DNA from 3 places in the Streptomyces sp. NPDC093089 genome. Region 1 is predicted to be linked to each of the others. Evidence: riboswitches for the same ligand, from Rfam matches in the RefSeq annotation. Region 1 holds a riboswitch; each other region holds the start of a gene.

Region 1 (3,268 bases):
GTCGGCGCCCGTGTGGTGTCCCGCGTACTGGACGAAGCGGCCGAACTGCTCGGACCAGAAGTACGGCACGGGGTCGTACGGCCCGGAGTCGGCTCCGGTGATCGCGGCGGCGACCGTGCGGGGGCCCTGGAGCGCGTTGTCCCAGTGGTGGACGAGGAGCCGCTCGCCGTAGCGGGCGGAGGGGAAGGAGGCGCAGTCGCCGACGGCGTACACGTCGGGCAGGGAGGTGCGCAGCCGGTCGTCGGCGGTGACGGCGCCGCTCGGGTCGAGGGCGACGCCGGAGCCGGCGAGCCAGCCGGTGGCGGGGCGGGCGCCGATGCCGACGACGACGGCGTCGGCGGGCAGGGCGCGGCCGTCGGCGAGGACGACCCGGCCTGGTTCGACGGTGTCCACGCGCGCGTGGGTGAGGAGTTCGGCGCCGCTGCCCGCGTACCACTGGGCCATCGGGGCGGCGACCTCGGCGGGGAGGGCGCCGGTGAGGGGGAGGTCGGCGGCCTCGACGACGGTGACGGCGCAGCCGGCCTCGCGCGCGGCGGTGGCGAACTCGGCGCCGATCCACCCGGCGCCGACGACCACGACGGCGTGCCGCCGTTCCAGGACGGGGCCGAGGCGCACGGCGTCGTCGAGGGTGCGCAGCAGATGGACGCCGGGGACGCCCTCGGCGCCGGGCAGGGTGATCGGGTGCGCGCCGGTGGCGAGGACCAGGGTGTCGTATCCGACGGGTCCCGCCTCGGTGTCGATCTCGTGGTCGGCGGCGCGCAGGCCGGTGACGTCGAGGCCGAGGCGGAGTTCGATCCCGAGGTCCTCGAAGTCGATGTCGAAGGCGGAGTCCTCGGCCTTTCCGAGGAGGATGGCCTTGGACAGCGGGGGCCGGTCGTAGGGCTGGTGGGGTTCGGCCCCGATGAGGGTCACGGGGCCGGTGAAGCCCTGCTCCCGCAGGGCGACGGCGGTCTGGACGCCCGCCATCCCCGCACCCACGATCACCACGCGCTGCTGGGCCTGCTTCTGCTCGCTCACCCGACCACCTTACGTATCTGACGGATCATCAGGAAGGGTGGGGTCTGTGACGCCTCCACCGCGGAAGCTAGTGTGGCGGGCGTAAAGCACTCGCGGGAGCCCGGACGACCGGGCTGAGAGGGAGGCTGGACCGGCCTCCGACCGTACGAACCTGATCCGGGTCATGCCGGCGAAGGGAGGGGCTGGACGCCCATGCGTTCTTCCGATGTCCTCAGCGACGACGGCGCATCCGATTCCGGATCCGACGTCCTCGTGATCGGGGGCGGCATCATCGGCCTGGTCACGGCCTGGCGGGCCGCGCAGCGCGGACTGCGCACCGCCGTCGTCGACCCGGACCCGGGCGGCGGCGCCGCACGGGTCGCGGCCGGCATGCTCGCCGCCGTCACCGAACTCCACTACGGCGAGGAGACCCTGCTCGGTCTCAACCTCGCCTCCGCCGCGCGCTATCCCGCGTTCGTCGCCGAACTGGAGGAGTGCACCGGCCACGACGTCGGCCACCGCTCCTGCGGCACCCTCGCCGTCGCCCTCGACGCCGACGACCGGGCCCACCTGCGCGAACTGCACGCCCTCCAGACCCGCTGCGGGCTCAGCTCCGAGTGGCTCAGCGGGCGCGAGTGCCGCCGCCTCGAACCGATGCTCGCCCCCGGGGTGCGCGGCGGTCTGCGGGTGGACGGCGACCACCAGGTCGACCCCCGCCGGCTCGCCGCCGCGCTCCTCGTCGCCTGCGAGCGGGCCGGGGTGGTCTTCCACCGCGCCCTCGCCGAACGGCTGACGGTGGTACGGGACCGGGCCCGCGGCGCCGTGCTCGCCGGCGGCGGCGAACTGACCGCCGACCAGGTCGTCCTCGCCGCGGGCAGCCTGAGCGGGCGGCTCGCCGGCGTGCCGGACGAGGTGCTGCCGCCCGTGCGCCCGGTCAAGGGCCAGGTGCTGCGGCTGCGCGTGCCCGCCGCGTACGCCCCCTTCCTCTCCCGGACCGTCCGGGCCGTCGTCCGCGGCAGCCACGTCTACCTGGTGCCCCGCGAGAACGGCGAACTGGTCGTCGGCGCCACCAGCGAGGAGCTCGGCTGGGACACCACGGTCACGGCCGGCGGAGTGTACGAACTGCTGCGCGACGCCCACGAGCTCGTCCCCGGGATCACCGAACTGCCGCTCACCGAGACCCTGGCCGGCCTGCGCCCCGCCTCTCCGGACAACGCGCCGATGCTCGGCCCCACCACCCTGCCCGGCCTGCACCTGGCCACCGGCCACTACCGCAACGGGGTGCTGCTCACTCCCGTCACCGGCGACGTCATGGCCGAGGCACTCACCACCGGCGTCCTCCCCGACGAGGCGCGCCCCTTCACACCCCGCCGATTCTCCCCCGTACGTCTGGAGCAGTCCGTATGAGCCTGTCCCTGTCCGTATCCGTGAACGGAGAACCCCGCGAGCTCTCCGGCCCCGTCTCCCTGGACACCCTCGTGGCCACCCTGACCACGGCCCGCTCCGGGGTCGCCGCCGCCCTCAACGAGACGGTCGTGCCGCGCGGCGAATGGGCCGCGACCCTGCTCGGCGACGGCGACCGGATCGAAGTCATCACCGCGGTGCAGGGAGGCTGAACGCGATGTCCGACGACACCTTCCTGCTCGGCGGCACGGAGTTCTCCTCCCGCCTCATCATGGGCACCGGCGGCGCGCCCAGCCTCGACGTCCTGGAACGCTCCCTGGTCGCCAGCGGTACGGAGCTCACGACGGTCGCCATGCGGCGCCTCGACCCGACCGTCCAGGGCTCGGTCCTCTCCGTGCTCGAACGGCTCGGCATCCGGGTCCTGCCCAACACGGCGGGCTGCTTCACGGCCGGCGAGGCGGTCCTGACGGCCCGGCTCGCCCGGGAGGCGCTCGGCACCGACTGGATCAAGCTGGAGGTCGTCGCCGACGAGCGGACCCTCCTGCCGGACGCGGTCGAGCTCCTCGACGCGGCGGAGACCCTCGTCGACGACGGCTTCACCGTCCTGCCCTACACCAACGACGACCCCGTCCTCGCCCGGAAGCTGGAGGACGTGGGCTGCGCGGCGATCATGCCGCTCGGCTCCCCCATCGGCTCGGGCCTCGGCATCCGCAACCCGCACAACTTCCAGCTCATCGTCGAGCGCGCCGGCGTTCCCGTCATCCTCGACGCCGGGGCGGGCACCGCCTCGGACGCGGCCCTGGCCATGGAACTCGGGTGCGCGGCGGTCATGCTGGCCTCCGCCGTGACCCGCGCCCAGGAACCCGCC
Region 2 (3,268 bases), on a different contig from region 1:
CTCGATCATCGTCTGCACGTTGTGCCGCTTGGCGATCGTGTTCAGCTCGCCGAGCGTGCGCAGCTCGGCGAACTGCGCCTCGTCGTTGGCGTCCGCGATCGAGCCGGGGCGCAGGCCGTCGCCGAGCGAGTAGGTGACGTCGTACGCCGCCAGGATCTCGCAGAGCTCCTCGAAGTTCGTGTAGAGGAAGTTCTCCTTGTGGTGCGCGAGACACCAGGCGGCCATGATCGAGCCGCCGCGCGAGACGATGCCGGTCTTGCGGCGCGCGGTGAGGGGCACGTACGGCAGGAGCACGCCGGCGTGCACCGTCATGTAGTCGACGCCCTGCTCGGCCTGCTCGATGACCGTGTCCTTGTAGATCTCCCAGGTCAGGTCCTCGGCCCTGCCGTCGACCTTCTCCAGGGCCTGGTAGAGCGGCACGGTGCCGATCGGGACGGGGGAGTTGCGCAGCACCCACTCGCGGGTGGTGTGGATGTTGCGGCCGGTCGACAGGTCCATGACCGTGTCGGCGCCCCACTTGGTCGCCCAGGTCATCTTCTCCACCTCCTCCTCGATGGACGAGGTGACGGCGGAGTTGCCGATGTTGGCGTTGACCTTCACCAGGAACTTCTTGCCGATGATCATCGGCTCGATCTCCGGGTGGTTCACGTTCGCCGGGAGCACGGCCCGGCCCGCGGCGATCTCCTCCCGCACGACCTCGGGGGAGACGTTCTCGCGGATCGCGACGTACTCCATCTCCGGGGTGATCTCCCCCCGGCGGGCGTACGCCAGCTGCGTCACCGCCTGGCCGTCGCGGCCCCGGCGCGGCAGGCGCGGCCGGCCCGGGAAGACGGCGTCGAGGTTCTTCAGCCCGCCGCCGCGCGGCGAGGTGTGCTTGATGCCGTCGTCCTCGGGACGGGCCGGGCGGCCCGCGTACTCCTCGGTGTCACCGCGCGAGATGATCCAGTTCTCGCGCAGCGGCGCGAGGCCGCGACGGACGTCGGTGTCGATGGTGGGGTCGGTGTACGGGCCGGACGTGTCGTACAGCGTCACGTCCTTGCCGTTGGTGAGGTGCACCTGACGGACCGGCACCCGGAGGTCGGGGCGCGAACCCTGGAGGTACCCCTTGTGCCAGCCCGGCGTGCGCTCCTGTCCTTCGGACAGGTTCTGCTCGGAGGCAGGCGTGCGTGCGTCCTGAATGGTCATGAGACCTGATCTCCCTACGCCGGCATTACCCGGTAACAGGTTCGGCGGTCGGCGCAGCCTCTTCCCGTACGTGAGTACGGTGATCAGCGCCCTCTCAGCCCGGTGCTCCGAGCTCCCGCGTGTGCAAAGGTGCCACCACGCTAGCGTCACCCTGGCGTGCTGAACAGTGGGCCCCCGTCGTTCTTGCGATGATCGGCCGGTGACTTCCCCCCATCAGACCCCCGAGTCGCACGACCCCGCGCACAATCCCGGCCACGACCCCGCGCACGATCCCGGCCACGGCCCGGGGCACGACCCCGGCCCTCCCCACGAGCACGGCCACGGTCCGGCCCACGGGCACGGACGCTCCCACGGACACGGCTCCGGGCACTCCCACGGGCACAGCCACGGCCACGGCCCCGCAGCCCCCGTCTCGCGGCATCTGCGCAAGGTCATCGCCGCCGTCCTGATCCCCTTCGCCACCGCCGTCGTCGTCGGGCTCGTGGTGCTGTGGCCCGGCGGGACTCCGGCGCACGAGCGCACCGGCGTCGGTTTCGACCGGCAGACCGAGCAGGGTGAGGTCGTCTCCGTCGAGCAGGTCGACTGCAAGAGCGTGAACGCCGCCCAGGTCCCGCCGACCGGGGACACCTCCACCCCGGAGGGCCGCGAGGCGGTCGCCGCGCAGCAGGGGGAGTGCGAGAAGGCGACGATCGAGGTCACCAGCGGCCCGGAGAAGGGGCGCACGTTCACCGAGATCGTGCAGCCCGACGCCCCGCGTCAACTGCACGAGGGACAGGGCGTGGTGGTGGCCTACGCCCCCGACGCCCCGCGCGACCTGCAGTACTCGGTGACGGACGTGAACCGGAAGGTGCCGCTGGCGGTGCTCGCCGGCATCTTCGCGCTCGCGGTCGTGATCGTCGGCCGGATGAAGGGCGTGATGGCGCTCGTCGCGCTCGCCATGAGTTTCCTGGTCCTGACGTTCTTCATCCTGCCGGCGATCCTGCAGGGATCGAATCCGCTGGTCGTGGCGGTGGTCGGGTCGAGCGCGATCATGCTGATCGCGCTCTACACGTGCCACGGCCTGTCGGCCCGCACCTCGGTCGCGGTGCTCGGCACGCTGATCTCACTGCTGCTGATCGGTCTGCTCGGATCGGTCTTCATCGACTGGGCCTCGCTGAGCGGCAACACCGACGACAGCACCGGTCTGATCCACGGCCTGTACCCGGAGATCGACATGTCCGGCCTGCTGCTCGCCGGGGTCATCATCGGTTCGCTCGGCGTGCTCGACGACGTGACGGTGACCCAGACCTCGTCGGTCTGGGAGCTGCACCAGGCCGATCCGGGCATGGGGCCGCGCGCGCTGTACCGGGCCGGCATCCGGATCGGCCGCGACCACATCGCCTCGGTCGTGAACACCCTGGTGCTGGCCTACGCGGGTGCCGCCCTCCCGCTGCTGCTGCTCTTCTCCATCGCGCAGAGCAGCATGGGGACGGTGGCCAACAGCGAGCTGGTCGCCGAGGAGATCGTCCGGACACTGGTCGGGTCGATCGGTCTGGTCGCCGCCGTTCCGGTCACCACGGCCCTGGCGGCTCTCGTGGTCTCGGCCGACCGCACGGACGCCGACGGCCTTCCGGTCACCGGTGGCCGGAAGGCCACGGCGGTACGGGGCGGACGACGCCGTCGCGCCAAGTGAGGCAGGACCCGCCGGGGCCTGTCCGAGCCTGATCGGCAGGCCCCTCTAGGCGGGTCCGGCGTTCTCCTCGGCCAGGATGCGGCCGAGCGCGGCCTCCAGGTTGTCCTCGAAGTCGCCGAGGGTGCATTCCTGGCCGAGCGGCACGAGCTTGTCGGTGCGGTCGAGGAACGCGACCAGCGGCGGTGCGCTGGCCCGGAACAGGGCGCGGTCGCCGCCGACCTGGAGTCGGATGGAGACGTCCGACAGCCCCTCGGGCTCGGTGGGCGCGATGTGCACGTCGCCGTCACCGCTCGGCCGGTTGATCCCGTCGAGCAGCAGTTCCCTGCCGAACGCCCACGTCACGGGCGCGTCTCCGGGGAGGTGGAAGGTCATTCGCACCGCGTAGGGATCCCTGGCCTCGTATCGCAGCTC
Region 3 (3,268 bases), on a different contig from region 1:
GAACTCACTTTTGTCGCCCCCCGCGGAGCCAAGAAGCCGCCGCGGCACCTGGCCGACCTCACGCCTGCCGAGCGGAAGGAGGCTGTCGCCGCGATCGGTGAGAAGCCGTTTCGCGCGAAGCAGCTGTCCACGCACTACTTCGCGCGGTACGCGCACGACCCGCAGGAGTGGACGGACATTCCGGCCGCTTCGCGGGAGAAGCTGGCGGGGGAGCTGCTGCCCGACCTGATGTCGGTGGTGCGGCACATCTCGTGCGACGACGACACCACCCGCAAGACGCTGTGGCGGCTGCACGACGGGACGCTCGTCGAGTCGGTGCTGATGCGGTACCCGGACCGGGTGACCATGTGCATCTCGTCGCAGGCCGGCTGCGGGATGAACTGCCCGTTCTGCGCGACGGGGCAGGCGGGGCTCGACCGGAACCTGTCGACGGCCGAGATCGTGCACCAGATCGTGGACGGGATGCGGGCCCTGCGGGACGGAGAGGTGCCCGGGGGACCGGCGCGGCTGTCCAACATCGTCTTCATGGGCATGGGGGAGCCGCTCGCGAACTACAAGCGGGTGGTGGGGTCGATCCGGCGGCTGACGGACCCCGAGCCGGACGGGCTGGGGCTGTCGCAGCGCGGGATCACGGTCTCGACCGTGGGTCTCGTGCCCGCGATGCTGCGGTTCGCCGACGAGGGCTTCAAGTGCCGGCTCGCGGTCTCGCTGCACGCGCCGGACGACGAGCTGCGCGACACCCTGGTGCCCGTGAACACGCGCTGGAAGGTCCGCGAGGTCCTCGACGCGGCCTGGGAGTACGCGGAGAAGTCCGGGCGCCGGATCTCCATCGAGTACGCGCTCATCCGGGACATCAACGACCAGGCCTGGCGCGGTGACCTGCTCGGCAAGCTCCTCAAGGGCAAGCGGGTGCACGTCAACCTGATCCCGCTGAACCCCACGCCGGGTTCGAAGTGGACGGCCTCGCGTCCCGAGGACGAGAAGGCGTTCGTGGAGGCCATCGCGCGCCACGGCGTGCCGGTGACCGTGCGGGACACCCGGGGCCAGGAGATCGACGGTGCCTGTGGACAGCTGGCGGCGGCCGAGCGCTGACCTTGTAGTCTGAGCTCGAACACATCTTCATATTCCGACAGGGGAGCGCCACAGCGCTGAGAGTGCGGTCACCGTAGGACCGCAGACCCTCTGAACCTCGCCCAGGTCATTCTGGGTAGGGAGTTCGGTCGTAACTCGAGCTGTTGCGCCCCGCCCACCTCCGGGTGGGCGGGGCCGCGTCTCTTCCTGGTCACACCCAGGAGGAAATCCAGTGAGCATCAAGAAGGCAGCCGCCGCCGCGCTCGTCGCGGCGCTCGGCGTCACCAGCCTGGCCGCCTGCGGCACCGAGGACGTCAGGGACGCGGCCGGCAAGACCGGAGCGCCCGCGCCGAAGACCGTCACGCTGGTCAGCCACGACTCGTTCAACGCCTCCAAGGAGGTGCTGGCCGAGTTCACGAAGCAGACCGGCTTCACGGTCAAGGTCCTCAAGAGCGGCGACGCCGGCGAGGCCGTCAACAAGGAGATCCTCACCAAGGGCTCCCCGCAGGGCGACGTCTTCTTCGGCGTCGACAACACCCTGCTGTCCCGCGCCCTCGACAACGGGATCTTCGTCCCGTACGAGGCGAAGGGGCTCGACCGGGTCCCGACCGCGTACCAGCTGGACAAGGAGCACCGGGTCACCCCGATCGACTCCGGTGACATCTGCGTCAACTACGACAAGAAGTACTTCGCCGACAAGAAGCTGGCGCCGCCGGTGACCTTCGCCGACCTGGCGAGGCCGGCGTACAAGGACCTGCTCGTCGTCGAGAACCCCGAGCGGTCCTCCCCGGGCCTCGGCTTCCTCCTCGGCACGGCCGCCGCGTACGGCGACGAGGGCTGGCAGGACTACTGGAAGCAGCTCAAGGCCAACGGGGTGAAGACCGTCGACAGCTGGGAGCTCGCCTACAACCAGGAGTTCTCCGGCTCGGCCGGCGGCAAGCAGGCCAAGGGCGACCGGCCGCTGGTCGTGTCGTACGCCTCCAGCCCGCCCGTCGAGGTGCTGTACGGCGAGCCGCAGCCGAAGGTGGCGCCCACCGGCGTCTCCACCGGCACCTGCTTCCGGCAGACGGAGTTCGCGGGACTGCTGAACGGGGCGAAGAACCCCGAGGGCGGCAAGGCGCTGATCGACTTCCTGATCTCCAAGAAGTTCCAGGAGGACATGCCGCTCCAGATGTTCGTGAACCCGGTGGCGAAGGACGCGGCGCTGCCCGAGCTGTTCACGAAGCACGGCGTGGTCGTCGAGAAGCCCGAGACCATGGCGCCCGAGAAGATCGCCGAGAAGCGTGACGCGTGGATCCAGCAGTGGTCGTCGCTCGTCGTGAAGTGAGGCGCGACGCCAAGGGGAGCGCGGCGCGGCTGGGGCTCATGGCCCTGCCGCTCGCGTTCTTCGGCGTCCTCTTCGCCTGGCCCGTCGCCTCCATCGTGGAGCGCGGGCTCCGCCCCGACGGCACCTGGGACCTCGGACGGATCGGCGAGACGCTGAGCCGGCCCGACATCCTCGACGTCCTCGGCTTCACCGCGTGGCAGGCCCTCGCCTCGACGGCGCTGACGCTGCTCGTGGCCCTGCCGGGGGCGTACGTCTTCGCCCGCTTCGACTTCCCCGGCAAGAACGTGCTGCGGGCCGTCGTCACGGTGCCGTTCGTGCTGCCCACCGTGCTGGTCGGCACCGCCTTCCTGGCGGTCGTCGGACGCGGCGGGCTCACGGACGAGCTGTGGGGGCTGCGGCTCGACACCAGCGTGTGGGCGATCCTCCTCGCCCACGTCTTCTTCAACTACGCCGTCGTCGTCCGGACCGTCGGCGGCCTCTGGTCCCAGCTCGACCCGCGCCAGGAGGAGGCCGCCCGGGTCCTCGGCGCCTCGCGCTGGACCGCCTGGCGGACGGTGACGCTGCCCGCGCTGGTACCGGCGGTGTCGGCGGCCGCGCTGATGGTGTTCCTCTTCACCTTCACCTCGTTCGGCGTCGTGCAGATCCTCGGCGGGGACGCGTACTCCACCCTGGAAGCCGAGATCTACCGGCAGACTGCCCGCCTGCTCGACCTCCGGACGGCCGCCGTGCTCACGCTCGTGCAGTTCGCCGCGGTCGGCGCGATCCTCGCCGTGCACGCCCGGACGGTACGGCGACGGGAGACCGCGCTGCGGCTCGTACCGCCGGAGCGGACCGCGCGCCGGCCGCGCGGCGCCGGCCAGTGGACGCTGC

What was found. Region 1 has a riboswitch for thiamine pyrophosphate ahead of thiO (glycine oxidase ThiO). Riboswitches for the same ligand answer to the same signal wherever they lie in the genome.
Region 2: it holds a riboswitch for thiamine pyrophosphate, as region 1 does, so the genes downstream of both, thiC (phosphomethylpyrimidine synthase ThiC) here and thiO (glycine oxidase ThiO) in region 1, are expected to answer to the same signal.
Region 3: it holds a riboswitch for thiamine pyrophosphate, as region 1 does, so the genes downstream of both, ACIQFX_RS28385 (thiamine ABC transporter substrate binding subunit) here and thiO (glycine oxidase ThiO) in region 1, are expected to answer to the same signal.

The regions. Positions count from the first base shown of each region.
Region 1 is NZ_JBIVPA010000005.1:177,215-180,482, reverse strand. It holds gene ACIQFX_RS13545 (NAD(P)/FAD-dependent oxidoreductase) at 1-966, opposite strand, end outside; TPP riboswitch at 1,100-1,212, shown strand; gene thiO (glycine oxidase ThiO) at 1,210-2,403, shown strand; gene thiS (sulfur carrier protein ThiS) at 2,400-2,612, shown strand; gene ACIQFX_RS13530 (thiazole synthase) at 2,618-3,268, shown strand, end outside.
Region 2 is NZ_JBIVPA010000001.1:517,100-520,367, reverse strand. It holds gene thiC (phosphomethylpyrimidine synthase ThiC) at 1-1,185, opposite strand, end outside; TPP riboswitch at 1,179-1,314, opposite strand; gene ACIQFX_RS02480 (YibE/F family protein) at 1,352-2,857, shown strand; gene ACIQFX_RS02475 (SsgA family sporulation/cell division regulator) at 2,903-3,268, opposite strand, start outside.
Region 3 is NZ_JBIVPA010000013.1:96,444-99,711, reverse strand. It holds gene rlmN (23S rRNA (adenine(2503)-C(2))-methyltransferase RlmN) at 1-1,092, shown strand, start outside; TPP riboswitch at 1,122-1,232, shown strand; gene ACIQFX_RS28385 (thiamine ABC transporter substrate binding subunit) at 1,304-2,398, shown strand; gene ACIQFX_RS28380 (ABC transporter permease) at 2,437-3,268, shown strand, end outside.